DNA from 3 places in the Ensifer sp. R1-3 genome. Region 1 is predicted to be linked to each of the others. Evidence: riboswitches for the same ligand, from Rfam matches in the RefSeq annotation. Region 1 holds a riboswitch; each other region holds the start of a gene.
The links. A riboswitch is a leader RNA that binds a small molecule or an ion and turns the genes downstream of it on or off. The one in region 1 is predicted to bind thiamine pyrophosphate.
Positions count from the first base shown of each region.

Region 2: another riboswitch for thiamine pyrophosphate. It lies ahead of thiB (thiamine ABC transporter substrate binding subunit); the one in region 1 lies ahead of thiD (bifunctional hydroxymethylpyrimidine kinase/phosphomethylpyrimidine kinase).
Region 3: another riboswitch for thiamine pyrophosphate. It lies ahead of thiC (phosphomethylpyrimidine synthase ThiC); the one in region 1 lies ahead of thiD (bifunctional hydroxymethylpyrimidine kinase/phosphomethylpyrimidine kinase).

Region 1 is NZ_CP096516.1:1,132,345-1,138,663, reverse strand. It holds gene M1D43_RS22515 (beta-galactosidase) at 1-516, shown strand, start outside; gene M1D43_RS22510 (serine hydrolase domain-containing protein) at 619-1,623, shown strand; gene M1D43_RS22505 (peroxiredoxin) at 1,742-2,401, opposite strand; TPP riboswitch at 2,615-2,717, shown strand; gene thiD (bifunctional hydroxymethylpyrimidine kinase/phosphomethylpyrimidine kinase) at 2,846-3,646, shown strand; gene M1D43_RS22495 (hypothetical protein) at 3,707-3,955, shown strand; gene exoP (succinoglycan biosynthesis transport protein ExoP) at 4,005-6,319, opposite strand, start outside.
Region 2 is NZ_CP096515.1:2,931,113-2,937,431, forward strand. It holds gene thiQ (thiamine ABC transporter ATP-binding protein) at 1-277, opposite strand, end outside; gene thiP (thiamine/thiamine pyrophosphate ABC transporter permease ThiP) at 274-1,881, opposite strand; gene thiB (thiamine ABC transporter substrate binding subunit) at 1,913-2,941, opposite strand; TPP riboswitch at 2,990-3,103, opposite strand; gene M1D43_RS13960 (GNAT family N-acetyltransferase) at 3,237-3,716, shown strand; gene M1D43_RS13965 (thiamine diphosphokinase) at 3,794-4,444, shown strand; gene M1D43_RS13970 (ABC-F family ATP-binding cassette domain-containing protein) at 4,449-6,275, shown strand.
Region 3 is NZ_CP096516.1:1,566,873-1,573,191, reverse strand. It holds gene M1D43_RS24555 (MFS transporter) at 1-32, shown strand, start outside; gene M1D43_RS24550 (thiamine phosphate synthase) at 159-764, opposite strand; gene M1D43_RS24545 (thiazole synthase) at 761-1,534, opposite strand; gene thiS (sulfur carrier protein ThiS) at 1,537-1,734, opposite strand; gene thiO (glycine oxidase ThiO) at 1,731-2,708, opposite strand; gene thiC (phosphomethylpyrimidine synthase ThiC) at 2,710-4,560, opposite strand; TPP riboswitch at 4,659-4,770, opposite strand; gene M1D43_RS24525 (aq_1923 C-terminal domain) at 4,976-6,319, shown strand, end outside.

The DNA of each region.
Region 1 (6,319 bases):
AAGGTGGTCTTCGGCGCGCGCAGCGGCAGCAAGACGAGGGACATGCACATCCCCGAGGGACTACCACCAGGACCGCTGGCGAAGCTCATCGATATCAGCGTCTCGCGGGTCGAGTCGCTGCCGGAGTTTCACAGCGAGACTGTTCTCTATGGCAACGAGGCCTATGAGGCGGGCGGTTGGCGCGAGACGGTCAGGACGAGCGAAACTGTCATCGCAAGCTTCGACGGGGAGTATCGTAACGGCGCGCCGGCGCTCGTCGGCAGCGACAAGGCACGCTACCTGGCGGTTGCGACCAACGGCGCATTGCTCGACAAGGTGATCGGCGACGCGCTCGGCTGGGCTGGGTTGGAAAGCCTGCCCGACCTCGGCGATCTTCGCGTGACGCGCCGTGGCAATCTCCGTTTCGCCTTCAATTTCGGCCGGATCCCCGCGGAGGTTCCCGCGGGCGCCTCGGCCGAGTTCTACGTGGGAGGCCGCACGCTAAAACCCGTCGATGTTGCGATCTGGAGGGAATGAACCCCGGAACATCGATGTAGCCGACCTTTCGGCGAGGTCACATCGTCGTGAGCTTGGAATGCACTTGATGACTTGTCGTGCCGTTCGCCCTAGGTCGAACGCATGACTATGCTCGTTATTACGCTCCTTGCACTTCTCGGTTTCCACTCGGCGGCAGCCGCGCAGGATCAGTCCGTCACCACCTTGCTGACGAGACTGGAGACCAGGGAGGAGTTGAAACCGCTGAAGACTGTGGTCGTTGCCAGGGACGGTGAGACGATCGCCGAGAAGGGTTATCGCGGCCACACGCCCTCGGAGTCGACCAACATCAAGTCGGCGTCGAAGTCGATCGTGTCCGCACTTGTGGGCATCGCGATCGACAAGGGTCTGCTCGACGGCCCGGAGCAGAAGATCGCCCCGCTCCTGAAGGAAGACCTCCCGTCGCAGGCCGACCCCCGGATCAACGACATCACCATCGGCACCCTGCTTTCGATGCAGGCGGGATTGGGGCGGATGTCCGGACCGAACTACGGCCGCTGGGTGTCTAGCCGCAATTGGGTTCGTTTCGCACTGGCACAGCCATTCGACGACGAGCCCGGAGGGCGGATGCTTTATTCGACCGCCTCGACCCATCTGCTCTCGGCAATACTGACCAAGGTCGGCGGCAAGCCGACACTGGCGCTTGCGCGCGAATGGCTCGATCCGGTCGAGGGTTTCCGGATCGGTGCCTGGGAGCGGGATCCCCAGGGCATCTATCTCGGCGGCAACCAGATGGCGATGAGCGCGCGGTCGCTGCTTGCCTTCGGCGAGCTTTATCGCAATCGCGGCCGCACCGCGGACGGACGGCAGGTCGTCCCGGCCGATTGGGTCGAGCTTTCCTGGCGGCCGCGCACCGCCTCCCGTTTTACCGGCGACGGCTATGGATATGGCTGGTTCACGCGCCGGATCGGCGACGAGGATGTGTATTACGCTTGGGGCTATGGCGGCCAGATGCTCTACATAGTGCCGTCCCTGAACCTGACGGTGGTCATGACGTCGGATGAAAGCGGCCCCTCGGCACGCAACGGCTATCGCGACGCCCTGCACGGGGTTCTGGCGGAGATCATCTCCACCGCCAAAGCGGATTGAGGCAGGATGGTTCTGCCCTGTGGGTATTAAACAAGAATATTAGGAAGAAGCGGTAGGGCGCGTCAACCCTTGATGAATTGACGCGCCCTTACGACTGACTGTTGGCCAGCGGGTTTTGCTATGCCGTTGGCTGCTTCGTCTTCCGGAGATAGGGAAGCACGGTGTCGAAAGAGCCGAAACGCTGCACGGCGTCCTCGTTGGAGACGGCGGCCGTGATGATGACGTCCTCGCCCTGCTGCCAGTTGGCGGGCGTTGCCACCTGATGCTTGGCAGTGAGCTGGATCGAGTCGATGGCGCGCAGTATCTCGTTGAAGTTGCGGCCGGTGGTCATCGGATAGGTGAGGATCAGCTTGATCTTCTTGTCGGGCCCGATGACGTAGACCGAGCGCACCGTGGCATTGTCAGCCGGGGTGCGGCCCTCGGACGTCTCTCCGGCGCCGGCCGGCAGCATGTCGTAAAGCTTTGCCACCTTCAGATCGCGGTCGCCGATCAGCGGGTAGTCGACCTCGAAGCCGGTCGCGACCTTGATGTCGTTCTTCCACTTGGAGTGGCTCTCGACCGGATCGACCGAGATGCCTATGATCTTGACGCCGCGCTTGCGGAACTCCGGCTCGATCCCTGCCATGGCGCCGAGTTCCGTCGTGCAGACGGGGGTGAAGTTCTTCGGATGGGAGAAGAGGACAGCCCAGCCGTCGCCGATCCATTCATGGAAATTGATCGTGCCCTGCGTTGTCTCGGCGGTGAAATCAGGGGCGGTATCGTTGATGCGCAGACTCATGGCGTGTTCCCTCCTGTACGACGAAATTCCGCTAAGAATAACGCAATCGCCGCCGTTTTCGAGGAGGAAACGAGCGATTGACGGCGGCAGAAGGAATGACTGCATCATAGCTTGCCAATCTGCGGGTATATTTTTGCCGGCTGGCCTAAAAGATAGGTCTTACAAGCCTTTGCGCGGGCGCGTTGACATCGCTCTGCTACAGCCGCATAGATAGCGCATTCCGAGGGGAGCACCAGACGGTGCTGAGATGGCGTTGAGCCGGACCCTTGAACCTGATCCGGGTCATGCCGGCGTAGGAACGGAAAGATGGCCGCCAGCGGCAAGTTCGCCTTTTCATCGCCTTTTCCTGGATCTCCGTGATGTTTCGTCTGGAGATCGATCGATGACGTCCATTGCCGTACTACTCGCAATCATCATCTGCCCTCGTGCGAAGGAGGACTGCGCATGACGGCGATTGCGCTCAGCATCGCCGGCTCGGACTCGGGCGGCGGCGCCGGTATTCAGGCGGACCTCAAGACGTTTTCAGCGCTCGGCGTTTACGGCGCCAGCGTCATCACTGCGATCACGGCCCAGAACACCAGGGGTGTGACGGCCGTCGAGGATGTTTCCGCTGAAATCGTGTCGGCGCAGATGGACGCCGTCTTCTCCGACCTCGACGTGAAGGCCGTCAAGATCGGCATGGTCTCGCGTCGGGAAACGATCGCCGCCATTGCCGATGGATTGCGCCGGTTCGGGAAACGGGCCGTCGTGGATCCCGTCATGGTGGCGACCTCCGGCGATGCGCTGCTTCGTCCGGATGCCGTTGCCGCGCTCATCGAAGAACTGTTGCCGCTGGCGCTCGTCGTCACGCCCAATCTTGCCGAGGCCGCGCTCATGACCGGGCGCGCAATCGCCGGGGACGAGGCGGAGATGGCGCGCCAGGCGGAAGCGATCATGCGGACGGGCGCACATGCGGTTCTGGTCAAGGGCGGGCACCTGAAGGGCCAGGAGGCCACAGACCTCTTCTTCGACGGCGACACTCTTGTCCGCCTTCCCGCCGGGCGGATCGAGACGCGCAACGACCACGGCACCGGCTGCACGCTTTCGGCAGCCATTGCCGCCGGCCTTGCGAAAGGCGTGCCGCTGATCGAAGCGGTGAGCGCAGCCAAGGCGTATCTGCATGCCGCAATCTCAGCAGCCGACCGCCTGGAGATAGGTCAGGGGCGCGGTCCGGTTCATCACTTCCACCGGTGGTGGAAGGATTGACTGCCGAGTGACGGCTCGGGGCGCTGAAGTGCCTCGCTATCGCCACGGTTGTTCAGCAGCATGACCGCTCCATGGCTTCGATTGGCAATCGGTTTTCGCGATATGCACTTTCTTACCCGCCGGCTGGAGGCTTTCAACCGTGACGACCTGCCGGATTGGCGGCGGTCGCCAAGCAGGGCGCGGCGTGCTCTTTCGATCCTGCCGTCGCTGGTAGAATATTCGCTCTTCTACGCGCTGGCACTGATTGCCCTTACGGCGGTCATTGCGTTAATGGCAGCCGCTTGGATCGTCGATCGCCGCAAGGCTTGACGGCGAAGGGCGAAAAAGGCCGCGCACAAGTGGCGCGGCCGCGGTCGCCTCAAGCGGCGGTGTTTTCCGTGATCGTATTCTCGACGTAATATTTGCCGTAGCGATGGCGATATTTCTCCGCCCCGTCGAAGTCGCTGTATTTGCCGAGTTCGTTCATATCCGTCTTGTTGAGGATGACGCCCAGCACCTTCGAATTGATCAACGGTTCCGAGTGGAGCAGATCGCGTACGAGCCGCGAAGGCGTTCTTCCCCATTCGACCACGAAGAGAATGCCGTCGGCCAGCGGCGCGAAGGCCTTCGCGTCGACGACAGGGGCGAGTGCGGCAAGATCGACGACGACATAGTCGAAGGCGTTGCGGGCGTTCTCGATAAGGTTCGCCATGGCCGGCGAGGCGAGCAGTTCGTTGCTCTGATGCCGCTGATGCGATGCGCCGCCGGCCGGAAGGATTGCGAGCTTGGTGCGCTGGTCCACCTTGATTCCGGCGGGCCAGCTGGCTTCTCCGATCAGCGTTTCGACGAGCCCGGTGCGCGGGGCGGGCGTGATCATCTGCGTCAGTCCCGGCTTGCGTATATCGGCATCGATGAGCAGGGTGCGCTTGCCGCTCGCCGCCAGTAGTGCGGCGAAGTTCGCGGCAATGATCGATTTTCCCTCGTCCGGAAGGGCCGATGCAATGGCGATCACGCGGCTTTCGCTGCCGGCCAGCATCTGGTCGCAGGCAAGCTTTGCGTTGCGGAAGGTCTCCGCGAAGGTCGAACGCGGCGCATCGACGACGATGCGCGAAAGTCGTTGGAACGGCATCGTATCGTCCACCGCTTCGTCGTGTCTTTTCACCGAGCCGAAATGCGCATGGACCAGTTGTGCCTTCTTTTTCATGCGCGTTCCGAGCAGCGGAACGTAGCCGAGCGAGCGATGGCCGAGGATCGAGCGTATGTCGCCCTCCAGGCGGAAAGTCCGTTCGCGGAATTCGAGGAAGGCCGCGTAAGCGCCGCCGACCATCATGCCGAGCACGGCCGAGAGCGCGAGAGTCATGGTTTTCTTGGGGCTCGACGGCGACACGGGCACGCCGGCCTCGGAGATGACGCGAGCCTTGGCGATCGGGAAGGATTGCTGCTGCGTCGCCTGTTCGTAGCGCCCGAGATAGGACTCGTAGAGCGTCTTCAGAGCCGCTGCCTTCTGTTCGAGCTCCCTTAATTGCACCAGTTGCTCGCTGGCGTCGGAGGTCTTGCCGGCAATGCCTTGGATGCTCTTCCTGAGCGATTCCTCGCGCGACTGGGCGACCTCGTATTCGTTCTTGTAGCTTGCGGTGAGTTGCTGCAGTTCCTGGTAGATCTGCCGCGCGACATCCTCCTGCTCGGCGCGGAGCGATACCGCCTGCGGGTGGTCGGCGCCGAAATTGTCCGAGACTTCCCGCTCGCGCTTGCCGACGGTGAGATAGCGCGTCCTTAGGTCACGGATCACCGAATTGTCACCCTCCTTGGAGGAAATGGTGGCGTTCTTGACCGCGTTCTCCGGTCCCTGGTCGACGATCGACTTGTATTGGTCGTAACGGGCCGACGCACTTGCCGTATCGGCCTGGGCGACGATGAGCTGGCTGTTGAGGTCGGCCATCTGCTGCTCGGACATCAACTCGCCCCGCGCAGCCGTCAGACCGTTTTCGGCCCTGAAATGCGCGACTTCGAGCGCGGCGGCCTGCGAGCGCTGCTGGAGGTCCGTAAGCCGTTCCTGCAGCCAGACGGATGCGCGCTCGGTCGCCTCGAAATTGGCGTTCAACTGATCGGTCAGATAGGCACTTGCGTAGCCGCGCGCGATGGTCGCCGCGAGCAAGGGGTCGCTCGAGCGAAAGGCAACGGCCACGACCGAGCTGCGCGAGACACGCTCGACCGCGAGCGATTGCTGTATGATCGCGGCCGCCTTCTGCCGCCGTCCGTTGCGCGCTGCCTCCTCCGTGACATCCGGCCCGCCCGAAAACAGCCCGGTTGCCGTCTTCAGCCATTCCTTGACCATGTCGACCGGGGAGCGCGGCGGATTGAGGATGGTATCGTTTTCCGAAAGCTTGAGCTTGTCTACGACGCGCAGCGCGAGTTCGCCGGACTTCAGGATCTCGACCGCACTCGCAATCTGGGTATCGAGCATCTGGCTGTTTACCGGGGTAGGCTCTTCCTCGGCGTATTTGGACAGGTTTTCGTCGAGAAGGATCTGCGTCATCGACGTGTAATAGGGCGTGGCAAACAGGAGATAAGCGGCCCCCAGCGCAATGAAGAGCACGACGAATGCGGCCACAAGCCGGGCACGACGAAAGACTGCGGCGACAAGCCGGTCAAGGTCGATAAAGCCGTCTGACTGTTCTTCGCTGGGCATGATGC
Region 2 (6,319 bases), on a different replicon from region 1:
CGACGTCGAGATGTGCGAAGAGGTTATGTTCCTGGAATATGATCGAGACCGGCCGTTCCGCCGGCGCCCGACCGGTCATTTCCTCGCCGAGGATGCGGACTTCCCCGCGCCCCGGTTGCTCGAAGCCGGCGATGATGTTGAAGAGCGTCGACTTGCCCGAGCCGGAGGCGCCGGCCACGGCGACGATCCGCTTCGCGGGAACCGCGCAGTCGAAGGCGAGCGTCGTCGTTTCGAAGCTTATCTCGACGCTCTTGACGGCGAGAGCGGTGGAACTCATGTGCTTTTACCTTCGGGCGGCCTCTCCTCTCCCGCCGTGCCGAGCACCGTCAGGACAAGGCAGAGAAGGCCGAGAACCAGCGCCAGTCCGGCCGCATCCGCGGTGCGATAGCTGCCCATCCGGCTATAGAGCAGATAGGGGAGGGTTACCATGTTCTCGGAGCCGAAAAGAGCGACTGCTCCCAGATCGCCGAGCGAGAGGGCCATGGCAAAGGAAAAGGCGACAAAGAGAGGCTTGCGCAGGCCCGGCCAGTCGATCCACAGCAGGCGGTGAAAGCCGCCGATGCCAAGGCTCGCGGCAAGGCGCGCGGTGCGCGCGGCATGCGTCGCCATGGCCGGCGCGAGCACCCGGTGAACGAAGGGAAGCGCCATCAGCGCATTGATGGCGACGACGACGGCCGGCGCGAAACGGGCGACGTCGCCGAAAGGCCTCAGGAGCAGGAACCATCCGGCGCCGAGCACGACGGGAGGCACGAGCAGTATGAAGGAGGTGCTCGCGCCGATCGTGCCTGCAAAGAGGCGAGGCGCCGCTCCGGGGCGCCGCTGCGCCAGCGCGAGCCGTTCGGTACGGATCATCAGCGCCGCGATGGCGACGGAGATCGTGGCGGAGACAAGGGCGATCGTCGCGCTCATGGCGAGCGCCCGATGGAATGCCGGCTCGCTCACGAGACGGACGAGGTCGGCCTTCGATCCGCTATAGGCGATGGCCGCAAATGGCAGGCCGACGAGGATGACGGCGAGTATCAGCCAGATCCGGTCGGCAAGCCGCGACAGACCGCTTGCGCCGTCGAAACGCCGGATGGCCCTGCCGCTGGTCTCTCCCTCCAGCGGTGCCGGCGCGATCAATTTCAGGACGAGAAGCAGCGCTCCGGTAAGGGCGACCTGAAGTGCCGAAAGGGCGATCGCCCGCGGCGGGTCGAAGTCGAAGCGCAGCGCCTGATAGATCGCCACTTCGATCGTGCTGGCGGCCGGCCCGCCGCCAAGCGTCAGCACGAGCGTGAAGCTGGTGGCGCAGAGCATGAAGATGAGCCCGGCGATGCCGGGAAGCAATCCGCGGATCACCGGCCACTCGATGAAGCGAAAGGTGGCGAAGGATCCCATGCCGAGATTGGCGCTGGTGCGCCAGTATTCGGCCGGAATGCGCTCGATGCCGGCAAGCATCAAGCGTGCGGCGAGCGGCATGTTGAAGAAGACATGGGCAATGAGAATGCCGGAGAGGCCATAGATGCTGACCGGCTGCTCCAGCCCGGCTGCCGAAAGCACCCTGTTCAAGAGCCCCTGCCGGCCCCAGATTTCGATGAGCCCGAGTGCGGCGACGAGCGCCGGCAGGCCGAGTGGCAGCGCCAGAAGCCGCAGCACCCAGATGCGGCCGGGGAACGAAGCCTGGCGGGCAAGTGCCCGGGCAACCGGTATGGCGAATAGGATGGCAAGAAGTGTCGAGAGGCTGGCCTGCAGCAGCGTGAAGCGTGTGATGCGCCAGATATAGGCATCGAAAAGCGGACCAGCGCCGGCGCTGCCGGCCGATTGGGCAAGCAGTGCCGCGCCGGCGAGGCCGACGAAAAGCAGGATGCCGCCGAGGGCGAAGGCCCCGGCGGCGATGGTCATCCTGCTTTCCTTTGTGCCGGACAATCCGGCCTCAGTTCCGGCTCATGGCGGCCAGCCATTCGTCGATCCAGGCCTTGCGGCTGGCGGCGACCTCCCCGGAGGGAATGAGGAACGTCTTTTGCGGTTCGACGAGCTTGCCGAAGGCTTCCGGCAGCGGCTCCTTGGTCGCCGTCACCGGCATCATCCAGTTGGTCGTCGGGATGATCGACTGGAATTCCGGACCGATCATGAAGGTCAGGAAGCTCCGGGCGAGTTCCGGGTCCTTCGCGTTCTTCGTCAATGCGGCGACTTCGATCTGGATATAGTGGCCTTCGGCGAAGGGGGCCGCCTGGTAGCGCTCGGTGTTCTCCGCGACCATGTGATAGGCAGGCGAGGTGGTGTAGGAGAGAACCATCGGCGCCTCGCCCTTTGTGAAGAGACCGTAGGCTTCCGACCAGCCCGGCGTGACCGTCAGCACGCGGTCCTTGAGCTTCGCCCAGGCCTCGCCGGCCTTGTCGCCATAGACCGACTTCACCCAGAGCAGGAGGCCGAGGCCGGGGGTTGAGGTCCGCGGGTCCTCGATGACGATCTTCTGCGACGGATCGCCCTCGACCAGTTCCTTGAGGCTCTTCGGTGGGTCCTTCAGTGCCTCTGTGTCGTAGACAACGGCAATATGGCCGTAGTCATAGGGTATGAAGGTGTCGTCGGAGAAGCCGCCCGGAACCTTGACGGAAGCGGTATCGGCGCCGTGCGGTGCGAAGAAGCCGGTCGCCTTCGCCTCCGCCACCAGATTGGTGTCGAGGCCGAGTACGATGTCGGCCTTGGATCCCTGACCTTCGAGCTTCAGCCGCGTCAGGAGTTCGACCCCGTCGGCGACCCCTACATAGTCGACCTTGCAGTCACACGTCTTCTCGAACGCTTCCGCCACCTTGGCGCCCGGCCCCCATTCGGTGATGAAGCTCTCATAGGTATAGACCGTCAGCGTTTTTTCCGCGGCCGCCGCGCTCACGGAAAATGCCGCGATCGAAGCGGCGGCGATCGCAAGCCGGCCAAGGATTTTTCGATGGAGTGAACTGGACATTCTGGCACCTCTCCCTTTGTTGTTGCTGCAATGGGAAAAGCGCGTATCGGTCCGATCGCTTCTAATCCCTCCGCCGGTATGAGCCGGATCAGGTTCCGCGGGTTGGCTCGAAGCCTCTCAGCCATGGTCGCAAAGCCGGCCAGGGCACCCCGTTAGAGCAGCAGAAGATTTAGCTTCCGGCGACGGCTTAGGCAAGCTGAGTTTCAGCAGGGACGTTTGCCATCCGCGCCGGGCGCGCTATTAAAAGTCAAACAATTGCCGGCGCCGTTTGTTCGCCGAAAGCGGAGACAATTCCATGCCAGACATGCTCGTCCGCCTCTATGCCTTGCCCGAGGGCCGTCCATCGCGTCTCGACCCCGACGTCCGCATCCGGCGGGCGCTTGCGGCCGAGCGGCGGGTCGTCATTCCCTGGATCGAGGAGCGCTTCGGGGCCGGGTGGGCCGGCGAGGCCGAAACCGCCTTCTCCTCGACGCCGGCGCGCATCCACATCGCTCACCATCGGGACCGGATCGTGGGCTTCGCATGCCATGACGTAACCGCGCTCGGCTTCTTCGGTCCGACCGGAGTGGACGCGGCCATGCGCGGCAAGGGCATCGGCGAGGCCCTGCTCGTCGAAAGCCTGCTGTCCATGCGCGCCGCCGGCTATGCCTATGCGATCATCGGCGGCGTCGGCCCCGCCGATTTCTATGCCCGCGCGGTCGGTGCGGTGGAGATCGCCGGATCGACGCCCGGCATCGGCATGCTTTTCCCCGGGGATCCGGCGTCCGGAACCTGATCCGCGCAGCATGCGTTCGCAAAACAGCAGCCGGAGCCCTTTTCCTTCGCCGCTGCTTTGCGCTATGGGCTTCTGCCATGATCCGATCACCCTTCACCATCCTGCTCGGCGGCGCGCTGACGCCGACAGACCGGCTCGCTCGACAGCTCGAAGGCAGCCGCTTCGTCGCCGCCGACGGCGGCATGCGCCATGCAAGGACGCTCGGGGTCGTTCCCGATCTCTGGGTCGGCGACTTCGATTCCACGGACGAGGCGCTTCTGGCGGAGTTCGCCGGCGTCCCGCGTGAACGCCATCCGGCTGCCAAGAACGCGACCGACGGGGAGATCGCCGTCGAGGCGGCCCTCGAGCGTGGCGCGACCTCGCTCGTCTTCGCGGGCGGACTCGGCGGCGCGCGCAGCGATCACGCTTTCCTGCACCTCCTCGGCACCGTCGCACTTGCCGAGAGCGGCGTTGCGGTGATGATGACCTCCGGCGAGGAGGAGGCCTATCCGCTGCTGCCCGGCTCGCAGGAGATCGAGTTGCCGAAAGGCAGCCTCTTCTCGATCCTCGGCTTTGCTGACCTTGACGGTCTCTCGATCGAGAACGTGCGCTACCCGCTGAAGGATTTTCATCTGCCCTTCGGCTCGTCGCGCACCATTTCGAACATCGCGGATGGCACGGTCCGCTTCACCCTGAAATCCGGCCGGGCCGTCATTCTCGCCCGGCCCTATGATCTTTCCGGAGCCTGATGCCTTGGCACCTCCCATCCTTAAGCTTGACGACATTCTACTGACCTTCGGCGGCACGCCGCTGCTCGCGGGTGCGGGCCTGCAGGTCGAGCCGGGCGATCGCATCTGCCTCGTCGGCCGCAATGGTTCGGGCAAATCGACGCTGATGAAGATCGCCGCCGGGCTTGCAGAACCCCAGTCGGGCGAGATCTTCAGGCATCCATCGGTGACGATACGCTATCTCCACCAGGCACCCGATTTCGACGGCTTCGATACGGTCCAGGCCTATGCGGAAGCCGGCCTCGGCCCAGGCGACGATCCCTACCGGGTCGCCTACCTGCTGCAGCATCTGGGGCTGACCGGGGAGGAAGAGCCGACGCGCCTTTCCGGCGGCGAGGCGCGTCGTGCCGCCCTTGCCCGTGTGCTTGCGCCGGAACCCGACATTCTGCTTCTCGACGAACCGACGAACCATCTCGATCTGCCGACGATCGAGTGGCTGGAAGACGAGCTCGTCCGCAGCCGTTCGGCGCTGGTGCTGATTTCGCACGACCGGCGCTTCCTCGAAAAGGTGTCGACGGCGACCGTCTGGCTGGACCGCGGCCAATCGCGCCGCCTCGATCGCGGCTTCGCGCATTTCGAGGCCTGGCGCGACGAGGTGCTGGAGGCGGAAGAGCTCGAACAGCACAAGCTCGGCAAGGCGATCGAGCGCGAAGAGCACTGGCTGCGCTACGGCGTGACCGCAAGGCGCAAGCGCAACATGCGCCGGCTCGGCGAGCTGCAGGACATGCGGGCCCGCCATCGCGGGCACAAGGGGCCGCAGGGTACGGTCCAGGCCACCGTGGCCGACGCCAGGGAATCGGGCAAGCTCGTCATCGAGGCGGAGAAGATCACCAAGGCCTATGGCGATCGCGCGATCGTCGCGCCGTTCTCGATCCGCGTCCACCGCGGCGACCGCATCGGCCTCGTCGGACCGAACGGCGCCGGCAAGACGACGTTGCTGAAGCTCCTGACCGGTCAGCTCGCGCCGGACACGGGCAGCGTCAAGCTAGGCACCAATCTCGAGATCGCCACGCTCGACCAGAAACGCGAGGAACTGAACCTGGACGAGACGCTGGCGCATTATCTGACCGACGGGCGCGGCGAGACCCTCCTCGTCAATGGCGAGCAGCGCCATGTCACCGGCTACATGAAGGAATTCCTCTTCCAGCCGGAGCAGGCGCGAACGCCCATCCGCGACCTGTCCGGCGGCGAGCGCGCGCGTCTCATGCTCGCCCGCATCCTGGCACGCCCGACCAACCTCCTGATCCTCGACGAACCGACCAACGACCTCGATATCGAGACGCTGGACCTGCTGCAGGAGATCGTGGCCGGATTTTCCGGAACGGTGATCCTGGTCAGCCACGACCGCGATTTCCTCGACCGTACCGTGACCTCGACCATCGCGCCGGCCAACCCGGAGGCGCCCGATGGCCGCTGGATCGAATATGCCGGGGGCTATTCCGACATGATGGCGCAGCGCCGCGGCGCACTCGAGGAAAGGCGCCGGAGCGAGAAAGCCGAGAAGGCCAGATCGAGCGGCGCCTCCTCGTCGCCGAGCGAACCTCAGAAGGCGAAGGGCAAGCTCTCCTTCAAGCAGAAATTCGCGCTCGAAAACCTGCCGAAGGAGATTGCCAGGTCGGAGGCGGAGATCGCGAAGCGGGAAGAGAAGATGGCAGATCCCGACCTTTTCTCGCGCGACCCGAACGGCTTTGCCAAGCTCGCCGCCGAGCTCGAGAAGCTCAGGACGGACCTCACGCGCATGGAAGAGGAATGGCTCGAACTGGAAATGCTGCGCGAGGAACTCGAGGGCTGAGCGGGCGGACCGTGACGGCAGCGTTGGAGGTGCAGTACTCCCCT
Region 3 (6,319 bases), 430 kb from region 1:
TCATGGCCTCGCGGCGCAGCATAGCCTTTTAACGGGCCGCGCGTATCAGACGGAAGCCCTCATCCGCCTGCGGGCACTTCCCCGCAACCGGAGCGAAAAAACAAGCGGCGACCTCCCTCTCCTGGGTTAACCCCGAGGGGAGGGACAGCCACGGCGCTTTATCTCCACGCCTCCGTCTTCCGTATCCACTCCCTTGTCCTTCCTTCCGGATCGGCATTCAGCGTGATGTCGGTCACTACGGCGGCGCTGTCGGCGCCATGCGCGAAGACGCCTTCGATCCGCTCCGTATTGAGGCCGCCGATGGCGACGAGCGGGAGAGGGTGAACGCGCTCGCGCCACCATGAAAGCCGCTCCAGGCCCTGCGGCGCCCATTTCATCTTCTTGAGGATCGTCGGATAGATCGGCCCGAGCGCAACGTAGTCCGGTTCGGCTGCGAGCGCCTTCGCCAGTTCCGCCTCGTCATGGGTGCTGACGCCGAGCTTGAGCCCGGCGGCACGGATAGCCGCAACATCGGCATCCGCCAGATCCTCCTGACCGAGATGGATGAAATCGCAGGCTTCCTCTATCGTCAGCTGCCAGTAGTCGTTGACGATCAGCTGGCATTCATGGGCGGAGCAGACTGCCCTGGCGACCCGTATCTGGTGGCGGATGTCTTCCTTGCTCCGGTCCTTGATGCGGAGCTGCACGAGTTTGACGCCGAGCGGCACCAGCCGTTCGATCCATTGGGCGCTGTCGACGATGAGATAGAAGGGATCGAGCTTCACGAGAAAACTGCCTTTCCGATGACGGGGGTGGATGGGACGGCCATGTCGCGCGGCTCCAGCATGCCGGCGCCGTGGGCCGCGTGGCCGGCATCGATCGCCCTGGCGAAGGCTTCGGCCATGGCGGCAGGATCGGCGGCGCCGGCAACGGCCGTGTTGAGCAGTACCGCGTCGTAGCCGAGCTCCATGACGGTCGCCGCGTGGGAAGGGCGGCCTATGCCGGCGTCGACGATCAGCGGCACGTCGGGAAATTCCGCGCGCATGGCGCGCAAGCCCTGCACATTCTGCGGTCCCATGGCGCTGCCGATCGGCGCGCACCAGGGCATCAGCACTTGGCAGCCCGCCTCCAGCAGCCTTTCGGCGACGACGAGGTCGTCCGTCGTGTAGGGGAAGACCTGGAAACCTTCCCCGGTGAGGATGCGGGCCCCCTCGACCAGGCCGAAGACGTCCGGCTGCAATGTGTCCTGGTGGCCGATCACTTCCAGCTTGATCCAGTCGGTGCCGAACACCTCGCGCGCCATCCTGGCGGTCAGCACGGCCTCCGAGACGGAATGGCAGCCGGCCGTGTTGGGCAGCACGCGCACGCCAAGTTCGCGGATCAGCTCGACAAAGGCGCCGCCCTGGCGCCCGCCGGCCGTCTCGCGGCGGAGCGAGACCGTGACGATATCGGTGCCCGATCGCCGCACCGCTTCGGCGAGCACGGCCGGCGAGGGATAGCGGGCGGTTCCGAGCAGGAGCCGCGATCGGATCTCGGTTTCATAGAATAGCGGCATTGTCAGCCTCCCTGCATCGGCGACAGGATTTCGATACGGTCGCTGTCCTCAAGCCGGTGACCGGCGCGGTCGGCCTTCCGGACGAGTTCTCCGTTGACGGCGGTCGCCAGCCAGTCGCCCTCGAATTCGAGGCGCTGCAGGAGTTCGGCGAGCGTCCCGGCCTGAAGCTCATGTTCCTCGCCGTTGATGGTCAGCTTCATCGGATATCTCCTCTAAGATTCTCTTCGCCAAGGGCCAGTGCTGCCACCTCCCCGGCCATGGCCGGGGAGAGGAGGAAGCCGTGCCGATAAAGGCCGTTGACGGTAATCCTGTTTTCACGGCGCCAGGCCCGCGGCAGGTTGTCGGTAAAAGCCGGGCGCACGCCCGTGCCGGTTTCGACCAGGCGCGCTTCGGCGAAAGCCGGATGGAGCGAATAGGCGGCGTTCAGCAGTTCCATCAGCGAGCGGGTGGTGATCGGACCGGCGTCGTCGCTCTCGATCATCGTCGCGCCGCACATGAAGAGCCCGCCGCCGCGCGGCACGATATAGAGCGGGATGCGGGGATGCAGCATGCGCACGGGGCGCGAGAGCGTCACTTCGTCCGTCTGCAGATAGGCCATCTCGCCGCGTACGCCGCGAAGTCCGTCGATCCCGCCGATCCTCGACGCGCCGGTGCAATCGACGGTGAGCGCGAAACCGCGATCGGCCATGTCCTCGCCGGCGAAGGCGGCGCCGCGTGCCGCCAGCCCTTGCCGGAGCGCCGAGAGTGCCCGGCGGGGGTCGAGATGCGCCTCCTGCGGAAAGAACAGCGCCTGCCGGAAACGGCCCGCGAGAGCCGGCTCCAGCGCTGCGATCTCCTCCGCATCGAGCCAACGGAAGCCGGAGGTGCGCGAGGCGAAGCGCTTGAGTTCGGCTCCGTCACGGGGTTGCGCCACGACGAGCGTGCCGTTGCGATGGACGGAACCGGCTGGGAGGGCGGCTTCCCACCAGTCGGCAGCACCAATCCCCAGCGTCAGGACGGTTTCCTCGGCGCTTTCGCGCTCGCACCAGGGAGCGAGCATGCCGCCCGCATACCAGGAAGCGGCCCCGGTGAAGCCGGCGGCATTTTCGATGACCGTTACTTCGACGCCGCGCGCGAGAAGTTCATGGGCGGCGGTGAGGCCGGCGACGCCGGCCCCTCTGATCAGCACGCGCATCTCATTCTCCAGCGGGCGCGGCATTGCTTTGATCGAGCGGCATGTAGAGGTCGCCGCCGTCGCGATATTTAGCCGCCATCGCCTCGAGCCCCTCCTTCTGCGCCCCCTCTTGCCGGGCAGCGTCGCGGATATCGTGGGAAATCCGCATCGAACAGAATTTCGGCCCGCACATGGAGCAGAAATGCGCGACCTTGTGCGCCTCCTTGGGCAGCGTCTCGTCGTGGAAATTGCGCGCGGTCTCGGGGTCGAGCGAGAGGTTGAACTGGTCCTCCCAGCGGAACTCGAAGCGGGCGCGCGACAGCGCGTCGTCGCGGGTTCGGGCGGCCGGGTGCCCCTTGGCGAGATCGGCGGCGTGGGCGGCGATCTTGTAGGTGATGACGCCGGTCTTGACGTCGTTGCGGTCGGGCAGGCCCAGATGTTCCTTCGGCGTCACGTAGCAGAGCATGGCGGTGCCGAACCAGCCGATCATCGCTGCGCCGATGCCTGACGTGATGTGGTCGTAGCCGGGCGCGATATCGGTGGTGAGCGGCCCGAGCGTATAGAAGGGCGCTTCTCCGCAGACGGCGAGCTGCTTGTCCATGTTCTCCTTGATCTTGTGCATCGGCACGTGGCCCGGCCCTTCGATCATCACCTGGCAATCCTTGGCCCAGGCGATCTTCGTCAGTTCCCCGAGCGTTTCGAGCTCGGCGAACTGGGCCCGGTCGTTGGCGTCGGCGATCGAGCCGGGACGCAGGCCGTCGCCGAGCGAGAAGGAGACGTCATAGGCGCGGCAGATGTCGCAGATCTCCTCGAAATGCTCGTAGAGGAAGCTTTCGCGATGGTGATGCAGGCACCATTTTGCCATGATCGACCCGCCGCGCGAGACGATGCCGGTGACGCGATCCACGGTGAGCGGAATATAGTGAAGCCTGACGCCGGCATGGATGGTGAAATAGTCGACGCCCTGTTCCGCCTGCTCGATCAGCGTGTCGCGGAAGACCTCCCAGGAAAGGTCTTCGGCGATGCCGTTTACCTTTTCCAGCGCCTGGTAGAGCGGTACCGTGCCGATCGGTACCGGCGAATTGCGGATGATCCATTCGCGGATGTTGTGAATGTTGCGGCCGGTGGAAAGGTCCATGACCGTATCGGCGCCCCAGCGCGTCGCCCAGACCATCTTCTCCACCTCTTCGGCCATCGAGGAGGTGACGGCGGAATTGCCGATATTCGCGTTGATCTTCACCAGAAAGTTGCGCCCGATGATCATCGGCTCGGCTTCCGGATGGTTGATGTTGGCCGGAATGATCGCCCGGCCGGCGGCCACCTCCTGGCGGACGAATTCAGGTGTGACGAAATCGGGTACCGAGGCGCCGAAGCTTTCGCCGTCTCGGGCGAGCGCCTCCTTCGCGGCCTTCCGGCCGAGATTTTCGCGAATGGCGATGAACTCCATCTCCGGCGTGACGATGCCGGCGCGGGCATAGGCGAGCTGGGTCACCGCTTTTCCGGGCTTGGCCCTGAGCGGCCGATTGCGAACCGGGAATTCCGGCGTCAGCCGTTCGCCGGTCGCAAAGCCGTTATCCTCGGCCTTCACCGCACGGCCGTCGTAGCTTTCGACATCGCCGCGCTTGAGAACCCAGTCGCTGCGAAGCCGCGGCAGGCCCGCGTCGATGCGGATATCGGCGTTTTCGATCGTGTAGGGACCGGAGGAGTCGTAAACGGTGACCGGCGGCTCGCCGGAGGTCGGATGGAGCGCGATCTCGCGCATCGGCACGCGGATGTCGGGATGGATATCGCCCGGCTTGTAGACCTTGCGGGATGCGGGAAGCGGTCCCTGGGTGACCGAGGGCGCCGCGGCGAGAGGTTTGACTAGATTCATCTTGAGGCTCCAAAGTTTTCGCGTTGGAGACCCAGTTCTGAAGCCGGAAGGATGAAAAGACGTTTGGCCGACGGATCGCGGGTACACGGAATCCTGGCTGTCGCACGTCTGCACCGTCCCTACGCCAGTATGAACTGGATCAGGTTCAACGGGTCACTGCGCGCTCTAGCAGTATCTCAGCCCCTTGCCGGGACCCCCCTGGTGAATGGCGCAATTAGGAACGGTTATCGGCACGGCGTCAAGATGGTTTTTGAATGGCCGCCTCCGGCGTGGTCCGGTCCCGGGCGAGGATGTCGGGCGCGTCAGTTATCTGCTCTGGATTGTCCTCCCGCCATGCTTGCAAATGCAGCTCCTTGCATCTAATCACCCGTCACGAATGGGGCGCGGTGAAGCAGGTAGCGGAAGGACGATTGTCGTGGGGCAAGCTGAGGCAGCAACGGGAAAAAAGAGACGCAAGGCGCTTTGGGCCGCAGTTGCGGTGATAGCAATCACCGCCGCCGGCATGGCCTGCTACAAGACCATCGTAGAAAAACGCGTGAGCAGGATGATCGCCGAGCGCGGCGGCAAGGCGGGCAGCGTCGAAGCGGATTTCCTTGGGCGAATTCATCTGCGCGACGTGGCCCTGCCGCTGAAGGACGGGTCGGACGTTCGTATCGCCGCGGTTGACGGCCGGCCCAGTATCTTTTTCCTCCAGGGCATGCTCGAAGTAAGCGGCCTTGAACTCAAGACTGCTTTCGGCACGGTCTCTGTCCCGCGCGCGGTCGTCGAAGAAGCAGATTTTGATCGCGGCACCTTGGAGCAGATGTTCGGCGGGAAGAGCGAACTCTCGATCTCCAAGCGAGTAGAACTTTTCACGGCAAGGCGTATCTCCGCCCCGGAGATCGTCTTCGCACAGATCGTTGCCGGGACCGAGCAGAAGCTGATCTACAGGAACGTGGTCTCGGAAGGCATCGCCGATGGGCGTATCGCCCGCTATTCGGCGAGCGGCGGCAGCTTCGAAGTCGGCGTGGACCGTTCGGGGGGAGAGGGCGGCAGGAAGAATAGGGTGGCGGGTTCCATCGGAGCCGTGACGGCGCAGGATATCGATGCCGCCTATCTGGCGCGGCTCTATACCGAAAAAGCCGGCTCGGACGACAACGAGGCAAAGCCTGTCTATGGGCCGATTTCGGTAAAGGACATCGCCTTCTCGGATGGCGAGGCGAGCTTCGGCTATGACGAGGTTCGCAGCAGCGGCTTCAGCATGCGAATGCCGGCCGAGCCGCTGGTCGAGACGCTCAAAAAGCTGAAATCGGTCTCGGCGCCGGATCAATTGCCGCCGGCGGAACGCCAAGCCTATTTCAATCGGGTCTTCTCGATTATCGACATGACGAAGAAGGCCGACATAGAAATGCTCGGCCTTACGATCGACGCGCCGATGAAGGACGGTGACGAAGGCGAGAGGATCAAGGTTTCGATAGATCGCCTCGCCCTCGAGGTCGATGGACGGAAGCTTGACGGCACGCTGAATGGCCTCTCGATGGGAGAGGGCGCGGACTACGTCAAGGTCTCCGAAGCGAGCATTTCGGGATTTTCCTGGAATTCGACCTTGGAGGGTCTGCAGAGGATGGTCGCGCTCGACGAGCAGCAGCGCGAGAGATTTGCCTTCACGACACTGTTGCCGGAATTCGGTACGGTCCGGCTGGCGGGTCTGGATGCCGATCTGCCCGATACAGAAACCGAAGACGCCGAGAGCGACACACAGGATTCGGTGCCGAGGCGC